3 regions of the Streptomyces sp. NPDC006733 genome follow, and region 2 is predicted to be linked to each of the others. Evidence: riboswitches for the same ligand, from Rfam matches in the RefSeq annotation. Region 2 holds a riboswitch; each other region holds the start of a gene.

Region 1 (9,920 bases), on a different contig from region 2:
TGATCGGGGTGTCGCAGCCCGCGGCGGCGACCCGGTCGCGCAGCCGGAAGTAGTCGTCGGCGTCGTAGAACATCTGCGTGATGGCGAAGTCGGCCCCGGCGCGGCACTTGTCGATGAAGTTGCGGGTGTCGGAGGCCCAGTCGCTGGAGCGCGGGTGCATTCCGGTGAACGCCGCGACGCCGACGCAGAAGTCGCCGGACTCCTTGATCAGCCGGACCAGGTCGGCGGCGTACAGCAGTCCCTGGGGGTGCTGGACCCACTCGCCGAGCGGGTCGCCGGGCGGGTCGCCGCGGACCGCGAGGATGTTCCGGATCCCGGCGTCGGCGTACTGCCCGATGATGTTGCGCAGCTCGGCGATCGAGTGGTTGACCGCCGTCAGGTGCGCGACCGGGGTCAGCGTGGTGTCGGAGACGATCCGGTCGGTGGCGCGGACGGTGCCGTCGCGGGACGATCCGCCGGCGCCGTAGGTCACGGACACGAAGGTCGGCCCCACCGCTTCGATCCGGCGGATGGCGTTCCAGAGGGTCCGCTCGCCCTTCTCGGTCTTCGGTGCGGCGAATTCGAAGGAATACGACCGCTCGCCGGACGCGAGGAGCTCACGAATGGTGACCGCGCGATCGGTCCGGGTAGAAGGTGTCCCAAGGGCCATAACGGAAGGGTAACCGCGCCCCGAGACCACCCGTAACCAGGACGGCCGATTTATCCACGTGCGCCCCACCCCCGTCCATCCCTTGGACACGCATCGGTGACATTCGGGGCGCGGAGTGGACCGCCGGCGGCCGGTGAAGCGGAACGCTCAGCCGTCGGACGGGGTGTCGTACGAGGTCACGGCCTTCGCCAGGGCCGCCGCCGCGGCGCCGGGATCGTCGGCCTCGGTGATCGCGCGGACGACGACGATCCGCCGGGCCCCCGCCTCCAGCACCTGCTCGACGTTGCCCAGGTCGATCCCGCCGATCGCGAACCAGGGCCGGGCGGTCCCCAGCGAGGCCGCGTACCGCACCAGCTCCAGGCCCGGCGCGTGCCGGCCGGGCTTGGTCGGGGTGGGCCAGACCGGCCCGGTGCAGAAGTAGTCGGCGCCGGGCTCCACCGCGGCCGCGGCCACCTCGGACTCCGCGTGGCAGGACCGTCCGAGGACCACGTCGCCGCCGAGGACGGCGCGGGCGGCGGGCACCGGCAGGTCGCCCTGCCCCAGGTGCAGCACGTCGGCACCCGACGCGTGCGCCACGTCCGCCCGGTCGTTCACCGCGAGCAGCTTGCCGTACCGGCGGCACGCGTCGGCCAGCACCGCGAGCGCGTCCAGCTCGTCGCGCGCCTCGATCCCCTTGGCGCGCAGCTGGATGACGTCGACGTCCGAGGCGAGCACCGCGTCCGCGAACTCGGCCAGGTCGCCCCGGCCGGTCCTGGCGTCGGTGCACAGGTACAGCCGGGCGGCGGCGAACCGCTCGCGGACGGTGGACTGCTCGGGCATGGTGCCGCTCCCCCTCGGTGCTGCGGGTCCTGCTGCCGTGACTGCTGCTGCTACTGCTACTGCTACTGCTGCCGCTGCGGGCTAGAAGCCGAGCGCCTGGGCGCGGCGCTTCACTTCCGTCCCGCGGTTCTCCTTGAGCGCCTGCGTGGGCGTGCCGGGCAGCGTCGGGTCCTCGGTGAACAGCCACTCCAGCGCCTCTTCGTCGCTGAAGCCGTTGTCCTTGAGGACCGTCAGCAGGCCGGGCAGCCCCTTGACGATGCTTCCCTCGCCGATGAAGTCGGCGGGGACCATCAGGACGCGGTTCTCACCGCGGCGGATGGCGAGGAACAGCTTCTCCTTGATCATCGGGCGGACCCGGGTGATGGGCACACCCAGTCGCTCGGCGACCTCGGGGAGGTTCAGCCAGGAAGGTACGAGGGCATCAATCGTTGCGTCGATCTCGGTCACGGGACAAGCGTGCCATCCCCGGCGGGCACCCGCGTACCGGTTGGCGGCCGGGGAGCCTGACGGTTTGCCCACATCCGCCCGGCGAGCCCGGTTTCGCCGTCAGGCGCCGGCCGCGGTCTTGAGCGGAACGGCCGGGTCGCCGACGAGCGCGGCGTCCAGGTGCGCGCCGCGTTCGATGAGCTTGCGGCCCTGGGCCAGGTCGCGCGGGCGGCCGACGGCGAGCAGCGCCGCGAGCACGCCGTCGCGCAGCCAGCAGACCGACCAGGCGGGCCCCGCCGGGTCGCCGCGCAGCAGCATGGTGTCGGTGGCCGAGTGGTGCCCCGCGTACTGCACGAAACGGCCGAACTGCTCGGACCAGAAGTACGGCACCGGGTCGTACACCTCGTCGCCGCCCAGCACGTTCGCGGCGGCGGCCCGCGGCCCCTGGACCGCGTTGTCCCAGTGGTGGACGAGGAGCCGCTCGCCGAAGCGCGCGGACGGGAAGGACGCGCAGTCCCCGACCGCGAAGACGTCGGGCACCGAGGTCCGCAGCCGGTCGTCCGCCTGCACCGAGCGGTCGGGGCCCAGCTCCACGCCGGAGCCGGCCAGCCAGCCGGTGGCCGGCCGGGCGCCGATGCCGACGACGACGGCCCCGGCCCGCAGCCGCGTCCCGTCGGCGAGCAGCACCGCGCCGGGTTCGACGGCCGCGACGGCGGTCCCGGTGAGCAGTTCGGCGCCCGCGTCGGCGTACCAGTCGCGCATGTGGTCGGTGACCGAGCCGGGCAGGACGCCGGCCAGCGGCCGGTCGGCCGCCTCGACGACGGTCACCGCGCAGCCCGCCTGGCGGGCCGCCGTGGCGAACTCCGCGCCGATCCAGCCCGCTCCCACCACGACGACGTCGCGCTTCTCCTCGAGCACCGGCCGCAGCTCGGCGGCGTCGTCCAGGGTGCGCAGCATGTAGACGCCCGGGATGCCCTCGCTGCCGGGCAGCGCCACCGGGTGGGCGCCGGTGGCGAGCACCAGCCGGTCGTAGCGGACCACGCCCTCGTCGGTGACGAGCTGCCGGTCGGCGGGGCGCAGCGCGCTCGCGTGCCGGCCGAGCAGCAGCTCGACGTCGAGGCCGTTGAAGTCCACGTCGAAGGGCGAGCCCTCGGCCGTGCCGAGGAGGACGGACTTGGACAGCGGCGGGCGGTCGTACGGTGCGTGCGGTTCGGCGCCCAGCAGCGTGATGTCGCCGCGCCACCCCTGCTCCCGCAACGACACAGCGGTCTGCACTCCGGCCATCCCGGCCCCGACGATCACTGCGCGCTCGGCGCTTGGCTGGCTCACACGATCACCGTAACGCGCCGGGGATTACCGGTAGGGCGCCCGTGCGAAATCGATCCCCCTGTCTCCGGCCCCCCTCGAGCCGGGCTCCCTTACCCGGGGTCCGGCGCGCGTACTAGGGTGGCGGGACCAACGCACTCGCGGGAGCCCGGACGCACCGGGCTGAGAGGGCGGCTGACCGGCCGCCGACCGTACGAACCTGATCCGGGTCATGCCGGCGAAGGGAGGAGCGGGACACCCATGCATCCCTCGCGCCACCGCTACGACGTTCTGGTCGTGGGCGGCGGAATCATCGGACTCGTCACGGCCTGGCGCGCCGCGCAGCGCGGGCTGAGCACCGCGCTCGCCGACCCGGCGCCGGGCGGCGGAGCCGCGCACGTCGCGGCCGGCATGCTGGCCGCCGTCACGGAGCTGCAGTACGGCGAGCAGACGCTGCTCGAACTGAACCTCGCGTCGGCGCGCCGCTACCCGTCCTTCGCCGCCGAGCTGGAGGACGCCACGGGCCTGGACCTCGGCTACCGGCCGTGCGGCACGCTCGCCGTCGCCCTGGACGCCGACGACCGCGCCGACCTGCGCGAACTGCACGCCTTCCAGACCTCGCTCGGGCTGCGCTCCGAGTGGCTGTCCGGCCGCGACTGCCGCCGGCTGGAACCGATGCTGGCGCCCGGTGTGCGCGGCGGCCTGCGCGTGGACGGCGACCACCAGGTCGACCCGCGCCGGCTGGCCGCCGCGCTGCTGCGCGCGGCCGAACTCGCCGGCGTGGTCCTGCACCGCGGCTCCGCGGCCCGGATCGAGACCGTCCGGGACCGCGCCACCGGCGCGGTGCTCGACGACGGCACGGTGCTCGCCGCCGAGCAGACCGTGCTCGCGGCGGGCAGCCGCAGCGGCTGCATGCCGGGCGTCCCCGAGCACGCCCTGCCGCCGGTCAGACCGGTCAAGGGGCAGACGCTGCGGCTGCGCGTCCCGCCCGGCCTCGCCCCGTTCCTGTCCCGCACGGTGCGGGCCGTGGTGCGCGGCGGCCACGTCTACCTCGTGCCGCGCGAGAACGGCGAGCTGGTCGTGGGCGCGACCAGCGAGGAGCTCGGCTGGGACACCACCGTCACCGCCGGCGGCGTCTACGAGCTGCTGCGCGACGCGCACGAGCTGGTGCCGGGGCTCACCGAGCTGCCGCTCGTCGAGACCCTGGCGGGGCTGCGCCCCGGCTCCCCCGACAACGCCCCGCTGCTTGGCCGCAGCGCGCTGCCCGGTCTGCTGCTGGCCACCGGCCACCACCGCAACGGCGTCCTGCTGACCCCGGTGACCGGCGACGTCATGGCCGAGCTGCTCACGACGGGCTCGGTGCCCGAGTCGGCCCGGCCCTTCTCCCCCACACGTTTCGCGCTTCAGGAGCAGCCCGCATGACCCTCTCCACCGTCTCCGTCAACGGTGAGGCCCGGGAGATCGCCGAGGGCCTGACCCTCGACCGCCTCGTCGCCTCCCTGACGTCCGCCCCCGCGGGCGTCGCCGCCGCCCTCAACGAGGCCGTCGTCCCCCGCAGCCGCTGGACCACCACCGCCCTCGCCGACGGCGACCGCGTCGAGGTCCTCACCGCCGTCCAGGGAGGCTGATCCCGTGCCGTATCCCGTACCCGCGGCGGCCACCGGCCACGACACCCTGCGGATCGCCGGGGTCCCCTTCACCTCCCGGCTGATCATGGGCACCGGCGGCGCGCCCAGCCTGGACGTCCTCGAACAGGCGCTGCTCGCCTCCGGCACGGAGCTCACCACGGTCGCGATGCGCCGCCTCGACCCGGCGACGAAGGGCTCCGTGCTCTCGGTGCTCGCCAAGCACGGCATCCGGGTGCTGCCGAACACGGCCGGCTGCTTCACCGCGGGCGAGGCCGTGCTCACCGCGCGGCTGGCCCGCGAGGCGCTGGGCACCGACTGGGTCAAGCTGGAGGTCATCGCCGACGAGCGCACCCTGCTGCCGGACACCGCCGAGCTGCTGGACGCCGCCGAGACGCTGGTCGACGACGGGTTCACCGTCCTGCCCTACACCAACGACGACCCGGTGACCGCCCGCAGGCTGGAGGACGTCGGCTGTGCGGCGATCATGCCGCTGGGGTCGCCGATCGGCTCGGGGCTCGGGATCCGCAACCCGCACAACTTCCAGCTCATCACCGAGCGGGCGGGCGTCCCGGTCATCCTCGACGCCGGGGCGGGCACCGCGTCCGACGCGGCGTTCGCCATGGAGCTGGGGTGCGCCGCCGTCATGCTGGCGTCGGCCGTCACCCGCGCCCAGCAGCCGGCGCTGATGGCGGAGGCCATGCGGGACGCGGTGCGGGCGGGGCGGCTGGCCTTCCGGGCCGGACGCATCCCCCGGCGGCACTACGCGGCCGCGTCGTCGCCCGTCGAGGGCGTGGCGGCGTTCGACCCCGAGCGGCCCGCCTTCAGCGGGGCCTGACGAAGCGGAACGCTGCCACCCGGGTCACGGTTGCGTCCCGGATCAGCACGGGCGGGACACAGTACGGCCGCGTTCGGTGGGACGGGTCGGCGACGGCTCGTAGACTTCCGTGTCGTGGATACGACCCTGCAGGACCCTCTCGTCGGGCAGACGCTCGACGGCCGCTACCGGGTCGAGGCGCGCATCGCCGTCGGCGGGATGGCCACGGTCTACCGGGCTGTGGACACCCGCCTGGACCGCGTGCTCGCGCTGAAGGTGATGCACCCCGGGCTGGCGGCCGACACCGGCTTCGTCGACCGCTTCATCTTCGAGGCCAAGGCCGTGGCCCGCCTCGCGCACCCGAACGTGGTCGGCGTGTACGACCAGGGCACCGACGGCACGTTCGTCTACCTGGCCATGGAGTACATCGCCGGCTGCACGCTGCGCGACGTGCTGCGCGAGCGCGGGGCGCTGCCACCGCGGGCCGCGCTGGACATCCTGGAGCCGGTGCTCGCCGCGCTCGGCGCCGCGCACCGGGCCGGGCTGATCCACCGGGACGTGAAGCCGGAGAACGTCCTGATCGGGGACGACGGCCGGGTCAAGGTCGTGGACTTCGGCCTGGTCCGGGCGGTCGACACCACCACCAGCGTGACGACCGGCTCGGTGCTGGGCACCGTCTCGTACCTGGCGCCCGAGCAGATCGAGCACGGCACGATAGACCAGCGGACGGACGTGTACGCCTGCGGCGTGCTGCTGTACGAGATGCTGACCGGCGGGAAGCCGCACGTCGGCGGCACGCCGATGCAGGTCATCTTCCACGTACTGAACGAGGACATCGCCGCGCCGTCGCAGGCCGTCCCCGGGCTGGCACCCGCGCTGGACGCCCTGGTCGCGCGGGCCTCCGCCCGGGACCCGCGGCTGCGGCCCGAGGACGCCGTGGAGCTGCTGGCGCAGCTGCACGCCACCCGTCAGACGCTGAGCGAGGAGCAGCTGGACCTGGTGCCGCCCCGGGCGGTCCGGGAGGTCGCGGAGCCGCAGGACGCCGTCCCGGCGGGCGCCCACGGCGCGCCCGGCGGCGACGAGGAGCTGACGAGCGTCATCTCCCGGCCGGTCCTGCCGGCCGAGGAGGAACTGAACCGGACCAGCGTGCTCCAGCTCCCGCCGCCGCTGCCGCCCGCCCCGGCGGGTCCGCCGGGACCGGACAGCCCGATGGGGCACCGCCCTCCCCGCCGCGGCCCGCGCCGCGGTGTGCTGGCGCTGGTCGCGGCGGTGCTGCTGATCCTCGGGCTCGGGGCCGGCGTCTGGTACATCAGCGACGGCCAGTTCACCAAGGTGCCGGCCGTCCTGGCGCTGTCCCAGGCGGACGCGCAGCAGAAGCTCGACGCCGCCGGCCTGCACACGAAGGTCACCACCAACTTCAGCCTCACCGTCCCCCGCGGCAAGGTCATCTCCACCGACCCCGGCCCCGGCCAGCGCGTCCGCGACAACGCGGAGGTGACGCTGACCGTCTCCAAGGGGCCGCAGGAGATCCGCGTGCCCGACGTGACCGGCAAGACGCTGGCGGTGGCGCAGGAGCAGATCAAGGGCGCCGCGCTGACGCCGGGCGCGGTGACGCAGGAGTTCACGGAGGACGTGCCCAAGGGCGCCGTGATCTCCACGGACCCGCCGGCCGGCACCAAGCGTTCGCCGGACGCCGTCGTGTCGATCGTCGTCAGCAAGGGCGCCGCGGCGGAGGTCCCGGACGTGGTCGGGGACTCGGTCGCCGACGCGCAGCAGGCGCTGCAGGACGCCGGGTTCATCGTCGCGCTCGCCCCGGAGAAGGTCTTCTCCGACGTGGCCGAGAAGGACACGGTCGCCCTCCAGACACCGGAGAAGGGCACCCAGGCGGGGCAGGGCGACACCGTCACCCTCACCATCTCCAAGGGGCTGCAGCTCTTCGACGTGCCCGACGTGAAGGGCAAGAGCTCGGGCGACGCGCGGACGATCCTCAAGGCGGCGGGCTTCGAGATCCGGGTGCTGCACGCCTTCTTCGGCGACACCGTGTTCAGCCAGTCCCCGGACGGGGGCAAGCAGGCGGCCAAGGGCTCGACGATCACCGTGTGGGTCCGGTGAACCGCAACCCCGTCGGCGGCCACGTCCATGTGGCCGGCGGGCTCGCGACCGTCGGGCTGGCCAACGCCGAGCGGCTGACGGCCGAGGCCGTCCAGGTCTTCGTGGCCAACCCGCGCGGCTGGGCCACGCCGCCCGGCGACCCGCGGCAGGACGAGCTGTTCCGCACCGGCCGGGCCGCGGCGGAGGTGCCCGCGTACGTGCACGCGCCCTACCTGATCAACTTCGGCTCGGAGAGCGCCGCCACGGTCGAGAAGTCGGTGCAGTCGCTGCGCCACTCCCTGCGCCGGGGCCGGGAGATCGGCGCGCTGGGCGTCGTGGTGCACACCGGCTCCGCGACGGGCGGACGCCCCCGCTCCGCCGCGCTCGCACAGGTGCGGGAGCACCTGCTGCCGCTGCTCGACGAGCTGACGCACGACGACGACCCGTGGCTGCTGCTGGAGCCGACGGCGGGCCAGGGCGCCTCGCTCTGCTCGCTGGTCGAGGACCTGGGCCCGTACGCCGACGCCCTGGACCGGCACCCGAGGCTGGGGGTCTGCCTGGACACCTGCCACGCCTTCGCCGCCGGGCACGACATGGCGGCGCCCGGCGGGATGAAACTGCTGCTCGACGCGTTGGTGGACACCGTCGGCGAGGGCCGGCTGCGGCTGATCCACGCCAACGACTCCAAGGACGTCAGCGGCGCCCACAAGGACAGGCACGAGAACATCGGCGCAGGTCACATCGGCTCCGAGCCGTTCCGCGAGCTGTTTCACCACCCGGCCACCGCCGGGGTTCCGCTGATCATCGAGACGCCGGGCGGCCCGGAGGGCCATGCCGCGGACGTGGCCCTGCTCAAGTCCCTGCGGGACGGGCCGCGGGAGGTCTAGCCGGCCGGTCAGCCGGTCAGAGTTCGGGGCCGTCCCCGGGCTCCTCCTGGTAGGAGTAGCGCTGCTCCGACCACGGGTTGCCGACGTTGTGGTAGCCGCGCTCCTCCCAGAAGCCGCGGCGGTCGGCGGTCATGTACTCCACGCCCCTGACCCATTTGGGTCCTTTCCAGGCGTAGAGGTGCGGCACCACCAGACGGGCCGGGAATCCGTGCTCCGCGGTCAGCGGTTCGCCGCCCTTGTGGGTCGCGAATATCGACTTGTCGTCGGAGAAGTCCTCGATCCTGAGGTTCGAGGAGAAGCCGTACTCGGCCCACACCATCACGTGCGTGACGCCCGGCGCCGGGGGCGCGAGCCGCAGCACCGTCGCGGCGGAGACGCCGCCCCACTCCATGCCGACCATGCTGAACTTCGTCACGCAGTGGAAGTCCGCCGTCACCACGGAGTACGGCAGCGCCGAGAACTCCTCGTGGTTCCAGCAGTGCTTGTCCCCGTCGGCCGTGGCCCCGAAGACCCGGAACTCCCACCGGTCCGGCTTGAAGCGCGGAACGGGACCGTAGTGGGTGACCGGCCAGCCCCGCTGGAGCCGCTGCCCGGGGGGAAGCTCACCCGCGCGGCTTTCGGACTGACCCATGGCTCCATGGTGACAGACCGGACGCAGTGCTCCTGACAGGGCTGCGCGCGATTCGGGGCCGCCGCACCCCGTGGGAGGCACCCGTTGCGCCACCCGATGTAAGCGTGCACTTACTGGATCAACCCGGGATGCGGTGCGAGGATGCCGCCATCTTGTCGATTCACTTGGGAAGGACGGCGTTGCCATGCAGGGCGACCCCGAGGTCATCGAGTTCCTCAACGAACAGCTGACCGCAGAGCTGACCGCGATCAACCAGTACTTCCTGCACGCGAAGATGCAGGAGAACTTCGGCTGGACGAAGCTCGCGAAGTACACCCGTTCGGAATCGATCGACGAGATGAAGCACGCGGAGGTGCTGACCGACCGCATCCTCTTCCTCGACGGCCTGCCGAACTACCAGCGGCTGTTCCACGTGCGGGTGGGCCAGACGGTCACCGAGATGTTCCAGGCGGACCGCCAGGTCGAGGCCGAGGCCATCGACCGGCTCAAGCGCGGCATCGAGGTCATGCGGGCCAAGGGCGACATCACCTCGGCGAACATCTTCGAGTCGATCCTCGCCGACGAGGAGCACCACATCGACTACCTCGACACGCAGCTGGAGCTGGTCGAGAAGCTCGGCGAACCGCTCTACATCGCGCAGCTCATCGAGCAGCCGGAGAGCTGAGCCCGC
Region 2 (9,920 bases):
TGCTCCTCGAGCTCAACTGCGAGACCGACTTCGTCGCGAAGGGTGACAAGTTCGTCACCGTCGCCGACGCGCTGGCCGCGCACGTCGCCGCCACCAAGCCCGCCGACCTCGAGACGCTGCTCGCGTCCGAGATCAAGGACGGCCAGACCGTCCAGGCGTTCGTCGACGAGGCCAACGCCACCCTCGGCGAGAAGATCGTGCTGAGCCGCTTCGCGCAGTTCACCGATGGCTACGTCGCCTCCTACCTGCACCGCACCAGCCCGGACCTGCCCCCGCAGGTCGGCGTGCTGGTCGAGCTGGACAAGGAGAACGCCGAGGTCGCGAAGGACGTCGCGCAGCACATCGCCGCGTTCTCGCCGCTGTTCCTGTCCCGCGAGGACATCCCCGCCGAGGTGCTCGAGAACGAGCGCCGCGTGGCCGAGGCCACCGCGCGCGAGGAGGGCAAGCCGGAGGCCGCGCTCGCCCGCATCGTCGAGGGCCGTGTGACGGGCTACGTCAAGGAGAACTCCGTCCTTGAGCAGTCCTTCGCGAAGGACAGCAAGAAGACCGTCCAGAAGGTCCTGGACGAGGCCGGTGTCACGCTGAAGCGCTTCGCGCGTTTCCGCGTCGGTGTCTGAGCCAGCCAGCGAATGACCGACGACCCCGCTAGGGTCGGACGCGGTCGGCCGCCCGCCGGCCGACCGCAGTAGTGACGAGGAGGCCATTGCCGTAGAGGGAACCCACGTGGACCCACGGCAATGGCCTTCTTCGTACGCGCATGAGGAGATCTCCATGGATGAGGGCGCCGACAAGGCCGCCGACAAGGCCAGCGACTCCCGGACCGGCACCGCGCCCGGCGCCGGGGCCCCGCGGAGCCGGTACCTGCTGAAGCTGTCCGGCGAGGCTTTCGCCGGAGGCGGCGGACTGGGCGTCGACCCGGACGTCGTCCACGCGATCGCCCGCGAGATCGCGGCCGTCGTCCAAGAGGGCTACGAGATCGCCATCGTCATCGGCGGCGGCAACTTCTTCCGCGGCGCGGAGCTCCAGCAGCGCGGCATGGACCGGGCCCGTTCGGACTACATGGGCATGCTCGGCACCGTCATGAACTGCCTCGCCCTCCAGGACTTCCTGGAGAAGGAGGGCATCGAGACCCGCGTGCAGACCGCCATCACGATGGGCCAGGTCGCCGAGCCGTACATCCCGCTGCGCGCCGTGCGGCACCTGGAGAAGGGCCGCGTCGTCATCTTCGGCGCCGGCATGGGCATGCCGTACTTCTCCACCGACACCACCGCCGCGCAGCGCGCCCTGGAGATCGACGCCCAGGCGCTGCTCATGGGCAAGAACGGGGTAGACGGGGTCTACGACTCCGACCCCAAGCACAACCCGGACGCGGTCAAGTACGACGCCTTGGAGTACAGCGAGGTCATCTCGCGGGACCTCAAGGTCGCCGACGCCACCGCGATCACCCTGTGCCGTGACAACAAGCTGCCGATCCTCGTCTTCGAACTGCTCGCCGAGGGAAACATCTCGCGAGCCGTAAAGGGTGAGAAGATCGGCACGCTCGTCAACGACCAGGGCACGCGGGCCTAACCGCCCGCACCGGGGATGGACAACAGGCTGCCGGTCGGACACCGTGCAGGAAAGACGCGCGCAGGGGCCAGGCTCTGCCTTCTGAAAACCAGGAGCACATGGTGATTGAAGAGACCCTCCTCGAGGCCGAGGAGAAGATGGAGAAGGCCGTCATCGTCGCGAAGGACGACTTCGCCGCGATCCGCACCGGCCGTGCGCACCCCGCGATGTTCAACAAGATCGTCGCCGAGTACTACGGCGCCGTCACGCCGATCAACCAGCTGGCCTCCTTCTCGGTGCCGGAGCCCCGGATGGCGGTGGTCTCCCCGTTCGACGTCAGCGCGCTGCGCAACATCGAAGAGGCGATCCGCAACTCGGACCTCGGCGTCAACCCGAGCAACGACGGCCGCATCATCCGGGTGGTGTTCCCGCAGCTGACGGAGGAGCGCCGCAAGGACTACATCAAGGTCGCCAGGACCAAGGGCGAGGACGCGAAGATCTCGATCCGCGCCGTCCGCCGCAAGGCCAAGGAGACCCTCGACAAGCTCGTCAAGGACGGCGAGTCCGGTGAGGACGACGTGCGCCGCGCCGAGAAGGAGCTCGACGACACGACCAGCAAGTACACGGCCCAGATCGACGAGCTGCTCAAGCACAAGGAAGCCGAGCTGCTCGAGGTCTGACGCACCGCTGCGGCTGAGCGGTCCGACCCGACGTTCTCTTCCGGGGGGTGACCCCCGCACCCCCCGCCAGAACACCAGGCCGGACGCCTGGTCCTGATCGACAACGCGAGGCGAAACTCAGTGAACGACTCCTCCTGGAGTGCCACGCCGCGCTCCGGCCACTGGGAAACGCCGGCGGGGGGACCGGGCGACGGCTCGGCGGGTTTCGCGCAGGATGCGCTCGACGCAGCGCAGACTCCTCGTATGCCGCCCGAGCCGTCACCCGAACCCACCCCGCCCGTGAAGAAGTCCGCAGGCCGCAACCTGCGGGCCGCGATAGGGGTCGGCGTCGGCATGGGCGCGGTCATCGTCGCCTCGCTGTTCATCGTCAAGGCCGCCTTCGTCGGCGTGGTGGCGCTCGCCGTCGTCGTCGGCCTGTGGGAGCTCACCTCCCGCCTCGCGGAGAAGAAGGCCATCCGCATCCCGCTGGTGCCCCTCATGGTCGGCGGCGTCGCCATGGTGGTGGCGGGGTACGCGCGCGGCGCCGAGGGCGCGTGGGTCGCGGTGGCCCTCACGTCGCTCGCCATCCTCGTGTGGCGGATGACCGAGCCGCCGGAGAACTACCTGCGGGACGTCACCGCGGGCATCTTCGCCGCCTTCTACGTGCCCTTCCTCGCCACCTTCGTGTCGATGATGCTCGCCGCGGACGACGGCCCCTGGCGGGTCCTCGTCTTCCTCCTGCTCACCGTGATCAGCGACACGGGCGCCTACGCCGTCGGCTGGCGCTTCGGCCGCCGCCTCCTCGCCCCCCGCATCAGCCCCGGCAAGACCCGCGCCGGCCTCTTCGGCGCCATCGCCTTCGCGATGACGGCCGGCGCCCTGTCGATGCAGTACCTGATCGACGGCGGCAAGTGGTGGCAGGGCCTGATCCTGGGCCTGGTGACCGCGGTCAGCGCCACCCTGGGCGACCTCGGCGAATCCATGATCAAGCGAGACCTCGGCATCAAGGACATGGGCACCCTCCTCCCGGGCCACGGCGGCATCATGGACCGCCTGGACTCCCTCCTGCCGACAGCGCCGGTGGTGTGGCTGCTGCTGGTCATCTTCGTGGGAACCGGCTGACCGCCTCCCGCCGGGACGGGCGGCCAGGAGGACGTCGGGTCGGAAGCGGCCGCCGGTTCGGTGAGGCAGTCAGCCGTGGGGCTCCTGGTGGAGGAGCTCGGAGTGGGGCCGTCCCCGGCGAGGGCGTCGGGCGTGGAGCTACCTGCTGCGTCTGCGACACTGGTAGCACCATGCCTGTACCCGGAGAACTCACTTTTGCCGTGCCGCGTGGGGCCAAGAAGCCCCCGCGGCATCTCGCCGATCTCACTCCTGCCGAGCGACGGGAGGCGGTCGTCGAGCTGGGCGAGAAGCCGTTCCGTGCCAAGCAGCTGTCGCAGCACTACTTCGCGCGCTACGACGACGACCGGGCCGCCTGGACGGACATTCCGGCGGCTTCGCGCGACAAGCTCGCGGACGGGCTGCTGCCCGAGATGATGTCGGTCGTGCGGCACATCAGCTGCGACAACGACACGACGCGCAAGACGCTGTGGCGGCTGTTCGACGGGACGCTCGTCGAGTCCGTGCTGATGCGGTACCCGGACCGGGTGACCATGTGCATCAGCTCGCAGGCCGGGTGCGGGATGAACTGTCCGTTCTGTGCGACCGGGCAGGCGGGGCTCGACCGGAACCTCTCGACGGCCGAGATCGTGCACCAGATCGTCGCCGGGATGAAGTCGCTGCGCGACGGCGAGATCCCCGGTGGGCCGGCCCGGCTGAGCAACATCGTGTTCATGGGCATGGGCGAGCCGCTGGCGAACTACAACCGCGTCATCAGCTCGATCCGGCGGCTGACGGACCCGGAGCCGGACGGGCTGGGGCTGTCGCAGCGCGGGATCACCGTGTCGACGGTCGGGCTGGTGCCGGCGATGATGCGGTTCGCCGACGAGGGGTTCAAGTGCCGGCTCGCGGTGTCGCTGCACGCTCCCGACGACGAGCTGCGCGACACGCTGGTGCCGGTCAACACCCGGTGGAAGGTGCGCGAGGTGCTGGACGCCGCGTGGCACTACGCCGAGGTGTCCGGCCGGCGGATCTCCATCGAGTACGCGCTGATCAAGGACATCAACGACCAGGCGTGGCGCGCCGACCTGCTCGGGCGGCTGCTCAAGGGCAAGCGGGTGCACGTCAACCTCATCCCGCTCAACCCGACGCCCGGCTCGAAGTGGACGGCCTCGCGGCCCGAGGACGAGCGCGCGTTCGTGCGGATGCTGGAGTCGCACGGGGTGCCGGTGACCGTCCGGGACACCCGCGGCAGCGAGATCGACGGAGCGTGCGGGCAGCTGGCGGCCTCCGGGGAGTGACCGCGGGCGCGCTGCTACTGTGGCGCTCGTAGATTCGTACAATTGAACATTTCCGACAGGGGAGCGCACCAGCGCTGAGAGTGCGGCCACCGGCGAAACGAAGCCGGTGCGGCCGCAGACCCTCGGACCTGATCCGGGTAATGCCGGCGTAGGGAGTCAACCGCTCATGAACACCAACCTTCGGCGCGCCGCGACGGCGGTCCTGGCCACCGCCCTCGGGGCGACCACGCTGGCCGCCTGCGGCGGCTCCGACGACAAGGCCGACGGCACGAAGGCGACGCCGTCGAAGACCGTCACCCTCGTCAGCCACGACTCCTTCGCGGCCTCGCCTGCCGTGCTCAAGGCGTTCACCCAGCAGACCGGCTACACCGTGAAGGTGCTGGCCGGCGGCGACGCGGGGGCGGCCGTCAACCAGGCGATCCTGTCGAAGGGGCACCCGCAGGGCGACGTCTTCTTCGGCGTCGACAACACGCTGCTGTCGCGGGCCCTCGACAACGACCTGTTCACGCCGTACGAGGCCAAGGGCCTCGACCAGGTCCCGGCCGCGCTCCAGCTCGACAAGGAGAAGCACCGGGTCACCCCGGTCGACTCCGGCGACGTCTGCGTCAACTACGACCGCAAGTACTTCGCCGAGCACCACCTCGCCGTGCCGGCCACCTTCGACGACCTGGTCAAGCCGGAGTACAAGAACCTGCTGGTCACCGAGAACGCCGCGACGTCCTCCCCGGGCCTCGCCTTCCAGCTCGGCACGATCGCGAAGTACGGCGACGCCGGCTGGAAGGAGTACTGGACGAAGCTCAAGGCCAACGGCGTCGAGGTCGTCGACGGCTGGGAGCAGGCGTACAACGACCGCTTCTCCGGCTCGGCCGGCGGCAAGGGCAAGGGCGACAAGCCGCTCGTCGTGTCGTACGCCTCCAGCCCGCCCGCCGAGGTGCTGGGCGTGAAGCCGCTGCCGGCGCAGGGGCCGACCGGCGTCGCGACCGGTACGTGCTTCCGGCAGATCGAGTTCGCCGGGCTGCTCAAGGGCGGCACGAACGACGCGGGCGGCAAGGCGCTGCTGGACTTCCTGCTGAGCAAGACGTTCCAGCAGGACATGCCGCTGCAGATGTTCGTGAACCCGGCCCGGCAGGACGCGGCGCTGCCCGCCGAGTTCACCCGGTACGGCGTGAAGATCGACACCCCGCCCACCGTGGCGCCCGACGAGATCGCCAAGAACCGTGACCAGTGGGTCAAGGCATGGTCCTCGCTCGTTCTGAAGTAGCAGGAGCGGCCCCCCGGCGCTTCCCGCGCGCCGCCGCGGTGCGGCTCGGCCTGATGGCCGTGCCCACCGCGTTCTTCGGGGTCTTCTTCGCCTATCCGGTGGCCGCCATCGTCACCCGCGGCCTGCGTGACGGCGGCGTGTGGCGGTTCGGCCGGATTGGTGAGGTGCTGAGCGACCCGGAGATCCTGCGGGTGCTCTGGTTCACCGCCTGGCAGGCGGTCGTCTCGACCGGGCTGACGCTGCTGGTCGCGCTCCCGGCGGCGTACGTCTTCGCGCGCTTCTCGTTCCCCGGCAAGGGGCTGTTGCGGGCGGTGGTGGCGGTGCCGTTCGTGCTGCCGACGGTCGTGGTCGGCTCGGCGTTCCTGGCGCTGCTGGGGCGGGGCGGCGTGCTCGACGACCTGTGGGGCGTCCGGCTGGACACCACCGTCTGGGCGATCCTGCTCGCCCACGTCTTCTTCAACTTCGGCGTGGTCGTCCGCTCGGTCGGGGGGCTGTGGTCGCAGCTCGACCCGCGCCAGGAGGAGGCGGCCCGGGTCCTGGGCGCCGGCCGCTTCGAGGCGTGGCGCCGGGTGACGCTGCCGGCGCTGGGACCGGCCGTGGCCGCCGCCGCGCTGATGGTCTTCCTCTTCACCTTCACGTCCTTCGGCGTGATCCAGATCCTCGGCGGGCCGAAGTACTCCACGCTCGAAGTGGAGATCTACCAGCAGACCGCGCAGTTCCTCGACCTGCCGACGGCCGCCGTGCTCACCCTGGTGCAGTTCGCGGCGGTCGCCACGATCCTCGCGCTGCACGCGTGGACGGTGCGCCGCCGGGAGAGCACGCTGCGGCTCGTCGACGCCGCGCACACCTCGCGGCGTCCGCGCGGCGCGGCCCAGTGGGCGCTGCTGTGGGCGGTGCTGGCCGTCGTCGTCCTGCTGATCCTGGTGCCGCTCGGCGTCCTGGTGGCGCGGTCGCTGGACGGCCCCGACGGCTACGGGCTCGCTTTCTACCGCGCGCTGCTGACGGTCCCCGAGACCGGCGGGAGCTTCGTCGTCGCACCCATCGAGGCGGTGGGGAACTCCCTGCGGTACGCGGCGGTGGCCACGCTCATCGCGCTGGTCGTCGGGGGCCTCGCCGCCGCCGCGCTGACCCGGCGGGCGGGCCGCCTGGTGCGCGGGTTCGACGCGCTGCTGATGCTGCCGCTGGGCACGTCGGCGGTGACCGTCGGCTTCGGCTTCCTGATCACCCTCGACGAGCCGCCGCTGGACCTGCGGTCGACGTGGCTGCTGGTGCCGCTCGCGCAGGCCCTGGTCGGGGTGCCGTTCGTGGTCCGCACGATGCTGCCCGTGCTGCGCGCGGTCGACGAGCGGCTGCGCGAGGCGGCGGCGGTGCTGGGCGCCTCGCCCTGGCGGGCCTGGCGCGAGGTGGACCTGCCGCTGGTGCGCCGCGCGCTGCTGATCGCGGCGGGCTTCGCGTTCGCCGTCTCGCTCGGCGAGTTCGGCGCGACCGTGTTCATCGCGCGGCCCGACAACCCGACGCTGCCGGTGGCGGTGGCCCGCCTGCTGGGGCGGGCCGGGGAGCTGAACTACGGGCAGGCGATGGCTCTGAGCACCGTCCTGATGCTGGTGTGCGCGGCGGCGCTGCTCGCACTGGAGCGGCTGCGCACCGACCGTTCAGGATCAGGAGAGTTCTAGATGGCACCCCCGGCATCCCGCACCCCGCTCCTGCGGCTCGACGGCGTCACGGTCCGCTTCGGGCAGCGCGCGGCGCTCGACGCCGTGGACCTGGAGGTCGCCGCCCACGAGACGGTGTGCGTCCTGGGCCCCAGCGGAAGCGGCAAGTCCACCCTGCTGCGCGCGGTGGCCGGGCTGCAGGCGGTCGACGCCGGCCGGGTGCTGCTCGACGGGCGCGACCAGGCGGGCGTTCCCACCCACCGGCGCGGCCTCGGCCTGATGTTCCAGGACCACCAGCTCTTCCCGCAGCGCGATGTCGGCGGCAACGTCGCCTTCGGACTGCGGATGCGCGGGACCCGGCGCGACGAGGCGGAGCGCACGGTCGCGCGGCTGCTCGACATGGTGGGCCTGCCGGGCGCGCAGCGGCGCGCGATCGCCGCGCTCTCCGGCGGCGAGCAGCAGCGCGTGGCGCTGGCCCGCGCGCTGGCGCCCGAGCCGAAGCTGCTGATGCTCGACGAGCCGCTCGGGCAGCTCGACCGGGGGCTGCGCGAGCGGCTCGTCGTGGAGCTGCGCGAGCTGTTCGGGCGGCTCGGCACGACCGTGCTGGCCGTCACCCACGACCAGGGCGAGGCGTTCGCGCTCGCCGACCGGGTCGTGGTCATGCGCGACGGCCTGATCGCACAGAGCGGCACGCCGCTGGAGGTGTGGCGGCGGCCCGCCTCCGAGTTCGTCGCCCGCTTCCTCGGCTTCGACAACGTCGTCGGGGCCACCGTGCTCGGCGAGGCGGCCGACACCCCGTGGGGCAAGGTGCCGGTGCAGCCCGGCGCGCCGCAGGGGCCGTGCCGGCTGCTGGTCCGCCCCGCCGGGGTACGGCTGACGGGCGTGCGCGACGGGCTGCCCTGCACGGTGACGGCCAGGACATTCCGCGGCGACCTGGTCACCCTGCTGCTGCGTCCGGCGGACGGCCCGCCGCTGGAGGCGGCCTGCTCGCTGCGGGACGCGCCGGAGGCCGGCACCGAGGTGGGCGTCGCGTTCACCGCCGAGGACGTCGTGGTCCTCAGCCGGTAGCGGTAACGGTAGCGGTAGCCGTAGCGGCGGCGGTGAGCCGGGCCAGTGCCTCCGGGGCCTCGTCCACGGAGTCGACCAGCGCGATGCGCCCCGCCATGGGACGGTCCCTTGCCAGCGCTTCGAGCAGCGGCCAGGTGGGCAGGTCGCGGGTCCAGTGCTCGCGGTTGACCAGCACCATGGGGGTCGGCTCGCCCCGTGACCCGTAGTAGTTCGGCGTCGCGTTGTCGAAGATCTCCTGGACGGTGCCGGCCGCGCCCGGCAGGAAGATCACGCCGGCGGTGCAGCGGGCCAGCAGGCCGTCCTCGCGGACCGCGTTGGCGAAGTACTTGGCGATGTGCGAGGCGAACGCGTTCGGCGGCTCGTGGCCGTAGAACCACGTCGGGATGCCGACGGACGGGCCGCCGTCCGGCCAGCGCTCGCGGACCGCGAACGCGGCCGCCGCCCAGTCGCCGATCGACGGCGTGAACAGGGGCGCCTTCGCCACCGTGCGCAGCGCCTCGCCGAGCACCCGGTCCGCGAACGGGGCGCAGTAGGCGCCCAGGTTGGCCGCCTCCATGGCGCCCGGCCCGCCGCCGGTGGCGACGGTCAGCCCCGAGCGGGCGAGCGTCCGGCCGAGGAGGGCCGCGCCCGCGTACGCGTCGTTGCCGCGCTCCATGGCGTGGCCGCCCATGACGCCGACCACCCGCTCGCCGGCGAGCGTCTCGTCGAGGGCGTCCGAGACGGCGTCGTCGTGGATGCTCCGCAGCATCGACGCGAGTATGTCGCCGTCGGCCCGGGTGCGCCGGAACCAGTCGTAGGCGAGGGCGTCGGGTGTCGAGGCGTACCCCGCGGCCAGCCCGTCGTAGAGCGCCTCGGGCGTGTAGAGGGTGCCGCGGTAGGGGTCGAACGGCAGGTACGGGACCGGCGGGAACACCATCGCCCCGCCGGCCCGTACGTGGGCCAGGGCCTCGGGCGCCATGGGGCAGCCGAGGAACACGGCATCCGCCGGGTCCAGGGCCAGCAGCGCGGCCGTGCGGCCCGTCAGTTCGACGGCCTGCAGGCGGTATCCGGCGAGCGAGCCGGTGGCGGCCGCCCGGTCGAACTCCTCGGGTGTTTCGATCTCGCGGTCGTGGGCGCCGCCGTGCGGCGTGGAGTCGGTGAGCACCGCTGCACCCTAGCGCCGCCCGGGGCGCCGCTCGGGGCCTCCGGGAACCTCAGACCCCCAGGGGTGACGCCGCGAGCTGGGCGATCAGGACGGTCAGGGGGACGACGACCGCCAGCACCATCGCGCAGCGCAGCCCGACGGCCGTGCGCAGCAGGCTCGCGGGGGCGCCGAGCTGGACGAGGGCGGCGG
Region 3 (9,920 bases), on a different contig from region 2:
TGGGCTCCGGCGGGCCGGCGGCTGGGCTCCGGATCGGGGAAGCCGGACCGCCTGAGCACCGGATGCGGAACCCCGAGTGAGGGTTCCGACCCCGAGGCTCCGTAGGGGAACGGTCAGGGAAGGATCGGGTCTGCCACCCCTCCGCCGACCCCCTCCCCGGCTCTAGAGTCGAAGCACGAGGTCAACGAAGGAACCTGGAGGGAAACAGTCATGGAAGAGCTGGTCAAGGGTCTGCCCTGGTGGATCAAGTGGGTGGCGATCCCGGTGATCGCTCTCGTCGTCTTCGGCGGCCTGATCATGAGCCTGATCGGCTTCGTCATCGGTCTGCTGTTCAAGGTGCTGGTCTTCGCCGCGCTGGTCGGCGGGTTGATCTTCCTGGTGAAGAAGTTCACCTCGGGGTCCTCGTCCTCCTCGCACCGTGACTGGTAGGTCCCCGGGGGGCCGGAGCCCGTACGACGCGCCCGCTGGGCGCCGGGGCGGGGGCGGTGCGGCGCGATGACGCGCCCCGCCCCCACCGCTACTTCCCCCGGCGCCGACGGCCGCCGCCACCGCTCCTCGGCGCGGGCGTCTTCCCCACTGCGGACGTTCCCGCACCCGGTGTACCGGTACTCGGTCCGCCCGCACCCGGCTTGCCCGCCCTCGCATCCTGCCGGTCGGCACTGACAACGAGCGCCGCCAGCAGGGTCGTCAGGGGGACCGACGCGACGAGGCCGATACTGCCGACGAGCGTCCGGACGATCTCCTCCGCCACCAGCTCGCTGCCGGCGACCCGCAGCACCCCGCTGCGCGCCACCGAGAACAGCAGCAGGAGCGGCAGCGCCGCACCTGCGTACGCCATCACCAGCGTGTTCACCACGGACGCGATGTGGTCCCGGCCGATCCGCATGCCGGCGCCGTAGAGCTTGCGCCAGCTCGCGCCGGGGTCGGCGTCCTTCAGCTCCCACACCGCCGCGGTCTGCGTGACCGTCACGTCGTCCAGGACGCCGAGCGAGCCGATGATGACGCCGGCCAGCAGCAGCCCCTTGATCTCGATCCCCGGGTAGAGGACGTGGACGAGCCCCGTCTCGTCCGAGGTGTTGCCCGTCAGGTGCGCCCAGGAGATGAAGACGGAGCCGAGGATCCCGATCAGGAACAGCGAGCAGAGCGTGCCGATGACGGCCACCGACGTCCGGGCGTTGAGCCCGTGGCACATGTAGAGCGCGATCAGCATGATCGCGCTGCCGCCGATGACCGCCACCAGCAGCGGATCGTGGCCGTGCAGGATCGCCGGGAGGATGAACAGCGTCAGGATCGCGAAGCTGATGACCAGTGCGACCAGGGCCATCAGACCGCGCAGCCGGCCGACGGCGATGACGGCGAGCGCGAAGATCCCGGCCAGCAGGGCCAGCGGGAACCCGCGGTCGACGTCCGTCACCGCGTACTGCAGCTCCTTCGGGGCGTTGGGGGCGTACGCCACCACGACGCCCTGGCCCACCGTGTAGCGGCGGGTCTGATCAGGGTGCACGATCTCGATGAACGTCCGGCCCTTGTCCTTGCCGGTCGTGACCTCGATGGTCGCCTTGTCGCAGCGTTCCTGCGGGTCGGGGGAGCCTGGAGAGCCGGGGGAACCGGGGGCCGGCGGTGACGGTGCTCCGGCTTCCGGGCCGCTTCCCGTGCTGCCGTTCGCCTCGGCGCAGGCGATGTCGTCGATCCGGGTGACCCGCGCCTGCTGCGTCTGCTGGTCGAACCCGACGCCGGTGTGCGCGTGCTGCGGCACCCCGCCCGGCCACAGCACGACCAGCCCGACGAGCACCGCGGCGGCGAACGGCACCAGCACCGCCGCGACGACCTTCCGCAGGTGCTTCGAGACCGGCGGCACGGGACCGTGGCCGTGCGAGTGACCGTGGGAGTGGCCGTGCGCCTGGTCATGCACCTGGCCATGCGGCTGGCCGTGCGATGGGCCGCGGGACGAGCCATGGGATGAGCCGTGGGATGAGCCGTGGGTTTGCGGGGGGCCGGGGGCGTGCGGGTGGGCGGGGGGCGGCGTCTGGGGGGTGTCCACGGATCGATCATCGCAAGACCCCCTGGTGTGCGTTCGTACGCAACCGCTACCGTGGGGGCACCTTTGCAATCGCGGGAGCTCGGAGCACCGGGCTGAGAGGGCGCTGAATCTCTGCGCCGACCGCTGAACCTGTTACCGGGTAATGCCGGCGTAGGGAGTTGGGTCTCATGACCACGCAGGATGCACGCATGCCTGTCTCCGTTCAGCCCGTTTCGGCGGACAAGCCCGTCTCGGCGGCGCGGCCCGCCGCTTCGGGGAAGCGCGAGCCCGGCTGGCACAAGGGCTACCTGACCGGCTCCAGGCCGGACATCCAGGTCCCCGTGCGCCAGGTGCACCTCACCACCGGCCGTGACGTGACGCTGTACGACACGTCGGGGCCGTACACCGATCCGAACGTCACCACCGACGTCCGCCGCGGCCTGGCGCCGCTGCGCGAGAACTGGATCATCGGGCGCGGCGACACCGAGGAGTACGCGGGCCGCCCGGTCCGCCCCGAGGACGACGGGATCAAGCACACCTCCCCCCGCGGCGGCCTGCGCAACCTCGACGCGGTCTTCCCCGGCCGCCCCCGGACGCCCCGCAGGGGGCGGGACGGGCAGGCGGTGACGCAGCTCGCGTACGCCCGCCGCGGCGACATCACCCCGGAGATGGAGTACATCGCGATCCGCGAGAACGTCTCCCCCGAGGTGGTGCGTGAGGAGATCGCGGCAGGCCGGGCCGTCATGCCGATGAACGTGAACCACCCGGAGATCGAGCCGATGATCATCGGCAAGCGGTTCCTGGTGAAGGTCAACGCCAACATCGGCAACTCCGCGGTCACCTCCTCGATCGAGGAGGAGGTGGACAAGATGACGTGGGCCACCAAGTGGGGCGCCGACACCGTCATGGACCTGTCCACCGGCCGCAACATCCACACCACCCGCGAGTGGGTGCTGCGCAACTCCCCCGTGCCCATCGGCACCGTCCCCCTCTACCAGGCGCTGGAGAAGGTCGACGGCAAGGCCGAGGAGCTGACCTGGGACGTCTACCGGGACACCGTCATCGAGCAGGCCGAGCAGGGCGTCGACTACATGACGGTGCACGCCGGCGTGCTGCTGCGGTACGTCCCGCTCACCGCCCGCCGCAAGACCGGCATCGTCTCGCGCGGCGGCTCGATCATGGCCGCGTGGTGCCTCGCGCACCACAAGGAGTCGTTCCTCTACGAGAACTTCGAGGAGCTCTGCGACATCCTCGCCTCCTACGACGTCACGTACTCGCTCGGCGACGGCCTGCGCCCCGGCTCCATCGCCGACGCCAACGACGAGGCGCAGTTCGCGGAGCTGCGCACGCTGGGCGAGCTGAACACCATCGCCAAGCGGCACAACGTGCAGACCATGATCGAGGGCCCCGGGCACGTCCCGATGCACAAGATCAAGGAGAACATCGACCTCCAGCAGGAGATCTGCGAGGAGGCGCCGTTCTACACGCTCGGCCCGCTGACCACCGACGTCGCCCCCGCCTACGACCACATCACGTCGGGCATCGGCGCCGCGATGATCGCCTGGTGGGGCACCGCGATGCTCTGCTACGTCACGCCCAAGGAGCACCTGGGCCTGCCCAACCGCGACGACGTCAAGACGGGCGTCATCACGTACAAGATCGCGGCCCACGCGGCGGACCTGGCCAAGGGCCACCCGGGGGCCCAGGACTGGGACGACGCACTGTCGGACGCCCGCTTCGAGTTCCGCTGGGAGGACCAGTTCAACCTGGCGATGGACCCGGACACCGCCCGTGACTTCCACGATGAGACCCTGCCGGCGGACGGCGCCAAGACCGCGCACTTCTGCTCCATGTGCGGCCCCAAGTTCTGCTCGATGAAGATCAGCCAGAACATCCGCAAGGAGCACGCCGGAGACCTCCTCCTGGACCCGGAGGCCGGCATGCGCCAGAAGTCCGAGGAGTTCGCGGCAAGCGGCAACCGCGTCTACCTGCCGCTGGCCGACTGACCTGCCCGACGGCGGTGCCCGTGGCTATGGCCGCGGGCACCGCCGTCGCATGTCACACCCACCCGTTACGGTTCGCTCAAAGGCCGTGGCAGGGGGCTGCCAGGTGTGAGGGGGCACGGCAGTGGGTGGCGAGGCGGGCATGGTGACGGTGTCGTACGCGGAGGGGTGGGATCTGTCCTCCGCCACCGCTATGGGGCCGCTCTCGCGGTCCGAGGCGGAGGCGCGGGATCTCGCGGGGACGCCCTATGCGCTGGTCTACCGGCTCGAGGGCCGGAAGGCGCCGGTCGAGGCGCAGTTGGTGGCCTGGGGCGACCACTACGTGGGTGGGTGGGCGTACGACGATCACGGGCGCCGGACCCGGGAGGCGGACTGGCGGTTGCTCGAACCGGAGCGTCTGTTCCTTCGTCATCTCGCCGAGTGGCGTTACGACTCCCCGGCGCAGGCCGAGTTCGCGCGGGATGTATGGCGCACCAGGACGGAGCTCTCCCCCGACAGCACCGGCCGCACCGTGTCCGAACCCCAGGGAGATCTGGGCTCGGCGCGTCATACTCCTGCCGACGTAACCGCAGCGGACCGCTGGCGCGGCAGAGCGGGTTTCGGTGTCCGCGGCGGAGGGAGCCTGCTCTTTTCGCATCCGTCGCTGGTCGATCGGGACGTCACGTACCAGGACGCCTCCGAGGCGGTGCCCGAACCGCCGCCAAGCGCTCCCGCTCCCTGGGTGCCGCCGCGCCCGGCGCAGCCGGTCCACCTGCGTGAGCTCTTCGAGCCCGGAACACGCCTCGCGACGCGGCACCAGCCCGAGATGACGGTCGGAGCGCTCCGGGACATCGCGGCACTGCGGGTCCCCAGCGGCAGGCTTGCCGTCACTGATCCCCTCACGAGGGGCCGGACGGCCTGCCGTGAGCTGTCGGAGCGGATACCGCCCGGTGTGTACCCGCTGCAGACCGCCGTGGTCGCGTACGAGGGGGAGTACGAGGACCAGCGCTTCCCGGTCGAGGAGGAGGTGGCCATCCGTCTGCTGATCGACGGGGAGCCGCCGGTCTCCTGGGAACTGGCGCTCGCCGACGGCGATGATGCCCGGCTGCTGCGCGAGGGCGAGTTCTTCGGATTCGACACCGACAGCGCCGCAGGATGCTTCGCCGACGCCTCGGAATGGGACCTGCTCGCGGGCAAGTACCGGCGCTTCCTCGTGGACGGCCACGACGACGAGGGAGAGAGCATCGGCGAGGCATACATACGCACTTCTCACGAGGCCAGTGGCACCGACCTGGTGTCGTTCTACACCAGCGGGGACGGGACGTTCCCGGTCTGGCTGGGGCGCTCGGGCTCCGGAGAGCTCGTGTCTGTGGTCGTCGTGCGCGATTTCCTTCCCGACCTGGTGGTCCTGTGAGCACCTAAGGTCCGCGGCGGAGGGGGCCCGGGCCGCTCCCGGGAGGGGCGGGCGCGGCGCTCGGAATGCCGGTGCGCCCGTATCTGACGGACTGTATAAAGATCATCTTCGAGTCGCCTCAAGGGCGCGGCTCAATTTCGTTCAACAGGGTGGGGACCAAGGATGTTGTTGAGAAGAATCTGCAGGGGGGTGACGGTTGCGACAGCGGCGGCCGCGCTCGGCCTTGGTGGGGCGGCGGTCTCGCACGCTTCCGATCAGCTGGAGGTCCGCTACGCGGGAAGCGTGCAGGGCGACTACGGGACCTTGGAGATCAGCGCGCGCTCCGGAGTCGACGTCAGGGAGATCACGGCGCATCTGACCTCGGACGTCAACCAGTCGGAGGTGGCCGACGTTCGGTTCAAGGACCTCCGGCTCTTCTCCGGTACGCCCGAGGACGGCGTCTGGCGCAGCAGGAAGCCGCTGAAACTGCGAACGATCGGCAGCTATCGCATCGACGTGGAGGTGACGGACGCTGACGGCGCTCACGTGCTGCGACAGTCGGCCGGAATCCTCTCCTACTTCGTTGTCCCCCAGGTGGGACCGCTGAGCGTCGACCGCAGCTCGATCGACCGCGACCACCGCGATGTAGAGGTGAAGGGGACGCTGTACGGACGGTGGCCCACGCGTGAGGTCAAGCCCCTGGCGGCACGCAAGGTTGACATCGAAGTCGACTATTGGCCCCAGGCCACCGTGTCCACCGATGCGCACGGCCGGTTCCGCACCTCGGTGCGACTGGACAATGCCGCCCAGATCCAGGCCGTCTTCCGCATGGATGGCGGTACCCCAACCGTGTTGTACGGATCGTCGGAGCCTGTGCAGATCGGTGTCGAGCAGACTCCCACGCGTTTCACAGCGACGGTCGACAGGACCGACGTCAACTCCGGCCAGTCCGTCAAGCTGAGCGTCGCCGTCGAGCAGAAGACTGCCGGCGGATGGGTCCCGCTCGCAGGGAAGTCCGGCGGTGTCCTCTTCGGTGCCGATGAGTACCAGACGGACGAGGTGGGCGGGTTCACCACAGCCGAGGACGGCACGTTCACCATGGAGTACACGCCGTGGCGGGCCGGGTACTTCCAGCTGGCGCTGAACACCAACGGCGACCCGTTCCTCCAGGCGTCGACGGGCACGAGCACCGTCGTGCGTGTGCACGCCGGCGCGCAGTTCACGGCCTTCACCGCAGGGCGCTCGGAGACCGGCCAGGTCCACGCCGAGGGACTCATGAACTTTCCCGACGGGTCGAACCCGAGCACGATCCTCGTCGACGTCCAGTACTCGCCCGACGGGACCGAGTGGACGACCGTCGCCACGAACGAGGCGTTCTGGGACGGCAGGGGCTACGCGTTCGCCGCGGATGTCGACCGGAGCGCGGGCGGCTCCTACCGGGCGGTATTCGCCGGAGGCGAGGTCTTCCAGTCGGCCACCTCGCAGAGCGTGTACGTCGCGGGGTCGGTGTAGCGACGGTCTGCCGCCCGCCGTCGCTGGAAAATGGGTTGGTGCGGGGTGGTGGGGCTCGTACGGTTTTGGGTGTGATGGATGTGGGGGGTGCGTCGGGCCGGCGGTTCTGGGAGGCGACGGCTGAGGTCGAGTCTCTGGTGTGGGACGGCGATGAGCTGCTCGACGTGGTCGGGGGCGGGCGCCGGTGGGGGGCCGATGGGGTGGAGCGTCCCTCCTCGTTCATTCATGACTACCCGTTCGACCGGGGGATCGTCTCCCCGTCCGGCCGCTTCACCGTCGTCTACGCCGAGCGCGGCACCGAGGCGCTGCTGCTCGAGGGCGATCAGCTGGTCCGGGAGCTGGAGCGCGATGACGAGATCGCCGAGGACTTCGACTATCCCGTGGCGCTCGGGGCGCTGCGGGACGGCCGTGAGGTTCTGGTGCACTGCCCGCGGGAGCGCGGCACCCTGGAGATCGACGACCTGGAGACGGGCAAGCGGCTCACCCACGGTGTGCGCCGGCCCCGGGACGTCTTCCACTCCCGGCTGGCGGTGAGTCCTGGTGGCAGGTACCTCATGTCGGCCGGCTGGTTGTGGCATCCGTACGGGATCGTCGAGGTGTTCGACCTGGACGACGCGCTGGCGGACTCCGCCGTGCTCGACGGCCAGGGCGTGCTGCCCGCGGACGGTGGCATCGACGACGAGGTGCGGGCGGCCTGCTGGCTCGACGGGGACCGTCTGGCCGTCTCGACGGAGGGGCGGACCCGGCAGTTGGGCGTGTGGTCGCTGTCGGCGGGCCGGTGGCTCTGCCGGAACAGCGTCGACTTCAGCCTCGGCACGCTGGTCGCCCGGGGCGAGACGGTGGTGTCGCTGCACGGGCACCCGCGGCTGGTCGAGGTCGCGACGGGGGCCGTGGTGGCGGAGTGGCCCGCCGTGGAGGTGTCCCTCAGGGAGGACAGCTTCGGGGCCACCCACATCCCGACGCCTGTCGTGGCCCTGCACCCCGACGGTTCCCGGCTGGCCGTCGCCCAGCCGGACGGCATCGCGGTCATCGATCTCCCGGGACGCTGAGCGCGCACACGCGTGAGGCCCCGGTGGGATGGAAATCCACCGGGGCCTCTGTACGGGAAGGGCAGGTGTTCGGTGATCGGGTACCGCCAGGTCAGATCAGGTCCATCGCGGCCACTTCGTCGGGACGGCCGTAGCTGACCGGTCCCTGGAAACGCTTGCGCGCGGTGGCGAACCACCAGACGGTTGCGATGATCAGCACGACACCCAGCGCGATCGGTGCGTAGTTGAACGTCGTCGAGTTGATCGGGGACGTCTGCGGCAGCATGAACAGCACGCTGCTCAGGGAGATCCAGGTCACCGCGACGATGCCGACGACCTTGCCGTAGCGGCCGAGGTTCCACGGGCCGGGCACGAACTCGTCGCCCAGGCGCAGCCGCAGGAAGATGGGCACGGCGTAGGCGAGGAACAGGCCCACCACGTTGACGCTGACGATGGCCGTGAAGGCCGTGTGCGACCACCAGCCGGGCAGGACCAGCACGATGGAGCACGCCGCCGCGAGCCATACCGCCTTGACGGGCGTACGGGTGCGCGGGGAGACCGAGTGCCACCACCGCGAGCCGGGCATCGCGCCGTCACGCGAGAACGCGAAGATCTGCCGGGTATTGCTCGTCATGTTGGCCAGGCCGCAGAACAGCATGGCGCCGATCACGATCAGCAGCAGCAGTTTGGCGGTGCCCATGCCGAGCGCGTCGATGAGAATCTGCACCGGCGGCGCGGCGGAACTGGCTTCCGCGGCGTAATCGCGGATGGCGTAGACCAGGGCGAGCATGAGAATGAGGCCGATACCCGCCGAGTAGGCGATCGACCGCATGATGCCCTTGGGCGCGTTGACCGTCGCCTGCACGGTCTCTTCCGACATGTGGAAACTGCCGTCGAAGCCGGTGAAGGTCCAGCTGGTGACGAGCAGGCCGAGCATGGCGCCGTAAATCCCGTTGGAGAAACCGGTGTTGTTCTCGAAATGCGTGATGAAGGAGGCCGACTGGTGGTGGTCGGGTATGACGGTCAGGCAGACGACGATCACGACCATGCCGATGAAGAGCCACCACACGGATATACGGTTCAGCACCGCGATCAGCTGCACGGTGTAGGTGTTGGCCAGCGCCTGCAGCAGCAGGATCAACGCCGTGATGCCCACGGTGCGCTGCGCCGTCACTTCGTAGTCGTTCCACTGCATCGCGATGAAGGCCTGGATGAACGTGGCGGCCGCGTAGCCGGTGGCGGCGGTACCGCCGACCTGGCCGACGAAGTTCAGCCAGCCGGTGTACCAGGACCAGGCGCCGCGGTGCCGCTTGGCGAGCTTGCCCGCGGAGAAGTACAGCGCGCCACTGGTCGGATAGGCGGAGGCGATCTCACCCATCGAGGCGCCGACGAACAGCACCATGATGGACACGCCTATCCAGCCGAATATGAGAATGCGCGGCCCGCCGGCCGCCATGCCGAATCCGAAGGAGGAGAAGATTCCGGCGATGATGTTGATGATCGTGAAGGAGATTGCGAAGTTGTCGAAAGCGCGGAACCGTCTGGTGAGCTTCCGCGGGTAACCCATGGCATGCAGCGTCGCGTCGTCGTCGAGGGGGGCGGCGGGCGCTGGTGGACGAAGAGGTTTCGTGTGTGAAAGAGATCTGTGCTCGGTCACAACGACAGCCTTTCTGAGGGGTAGGTGACGGAGGGGGACTTCGTCGTGCGGGGTGGAACGGAAATGGTTCAGGCGGCACTCGGTACCGGTAGTCCACAAAGTTTTCTGGCCCTGGTCAGCTGTTCCTCGGGTGCGCCGAACGCACTCCAGGGCATGCGGGACGCGTACGGTCCCGATGCCGTGAGGACTTCCCTCGCCTCGAATTCGAGTTTGCCCATGACCAGGGCGTGCGCCAGGTACCCCAGGTCGAGGACCGGGGTGAAGCGGTACTTGGCCGTCTCGGGGAACCAGTGGGTGTAGATCCCCATCGTGGTCGCCTTCCACTGCG

Evidence for each region. Region 2 has a riboswitch for thiamine pyrophosphate ahead of ABZ721_RS17885 (thiamine ABC transporter substrate-binding protein). Riboswitches for the same ligand answer to the same signal wherever they lie in the genome.
Region 1: linked by a shared signal. The riboswitch ahead of thiO (glycine oxidase ThiO) and the one ahead of ABZ721_RS17885 (thiamine ABC transporter substrate-binding protein) in region 2 are both predicted to bind thiamine pyrophosphate.
Region 3: linked by a shared signal. The riboswitch ahead of thiC (phosphomethylpyrimidine synthase ThiC) and the one ahead of ABZ721_RS17885 (thiamine ABC transporter substrate-binding protein) in region 2 are both predicted to bind thiamine pyrophosphate.

The regions. Positions count from the first base shown of each region.
Region 1 is NZ_JBEYJD010000061.1:33,044-42,963, forward strand. It holds gene metF (methylenetetrahydrofolate reductase [NAD(P)H]) at 1-649, opposite strand, end outside; gene thiE (thiamine phosphate synthase) at 797-1,468, opposite strand; gene ABZ721_RS36090 (Rv2175c family DNA-binding protein) at 1,550-1,915, opposite strand; gene ABZ721_RS36095 (FAD-dependent oxidoreductase) at 2,015-3,223, opposite strand; TPP riboswitch at 3,351-3,464, shown strand; gene thiO (glycine oxidase ThiO) at 3,461-4,621, shown strand; gene thiS (sulfur carrier protein ThiS) at 4,618-4,827, shown strand; gene ABZ721_RS36110 (thiazole synthase) at 4,874-5,662, shown strand; gene pknB (Stk1 family PASTA domain-containing Ser/Thr kinase) at 5,777-7,753, shown strand; gene ABZ721_RS36120 (deoxyribonuclease IV) at 7,741-8,619, shown strand; gene ABZ721_RS36125 (sulfite oxidase-like oxidoreductase) at 8,636-9,250, opposite strand; gene bfr (bacterioferritin) at 9,435-9,914, shown strand.
Region 2 is NZ_JBEYJD010000018.1:76,152-86,071, reverse strand. It holds gene tsf (translation elongation factor Ts) at 1-617, shown strand, start outside; gene pyrH (UMP kinase) at 772-1,569, shown strand; gene frr (ribosome recycling factor) at 1,671-2,228, shown strand; gene ABZ721_RS17895 (phosphatidate cytidylyltransferase) at 2,349-3,329, shown strand; gene rlmN (23S rRNA (adenine(2503)-C(2))-methyltransferase RlmN) at 3,500-4,606, shown strand; TPP riboswitch at 4,654-4,778, shown strand; gene ABZ721_RS17885 (thiamine ABC transporter substrate-binding protein) at 4,773-5,867, shown strand; gene ABZ721_RS17880 (iron ABC transporter permease) at 5,921-7,540, shown strand; gene ABZ721_RS17875 (ABC transporter ATP-binding protein) at 7,541-8,587, shown strand; gene ABZ721_RS17870 (Rossmann fold nucleotide-binding protein) at 8,577-9,731, opposite strand; gene ABZ721_RS17865 (hypothetical protein) at 9,781-9,920, opposite strand, start outside.
Region 3 is NZ_JBEYJD010000015.1:31,883-41,802, forward strand. It holds gene ABZ721_RS15425 (DUF5326 family protein) at 211-429, shown strand; gene ABZ721_RS15430 (YibE/F family protein) at 518-1,912, opposite strand; TPP riboswitch at 2,103-2,215, shown strand; gene thiC (phosphomethylpyrimidine synthase ThiC) at 2,209-4,026, shown strand; gene ABZ721_RS15440 (DUF4241 domain-containing protein) at 4,148-5,416, shown strand; gene ABZ721_RS15445 (hypothetical protein) at 5,606-6,907, shown strand; gene ABZ721_RS15450 (WD40 repeat domain-containing protein) at 6,982-7,956, shown strand; gene ABZ721_RS15455 (amino acid permease) at 8,048-9,502, opposite strand; gene ABZ721_RS15460 (hypothetical protein) at 9,661-9,920, opposite strand, start outside.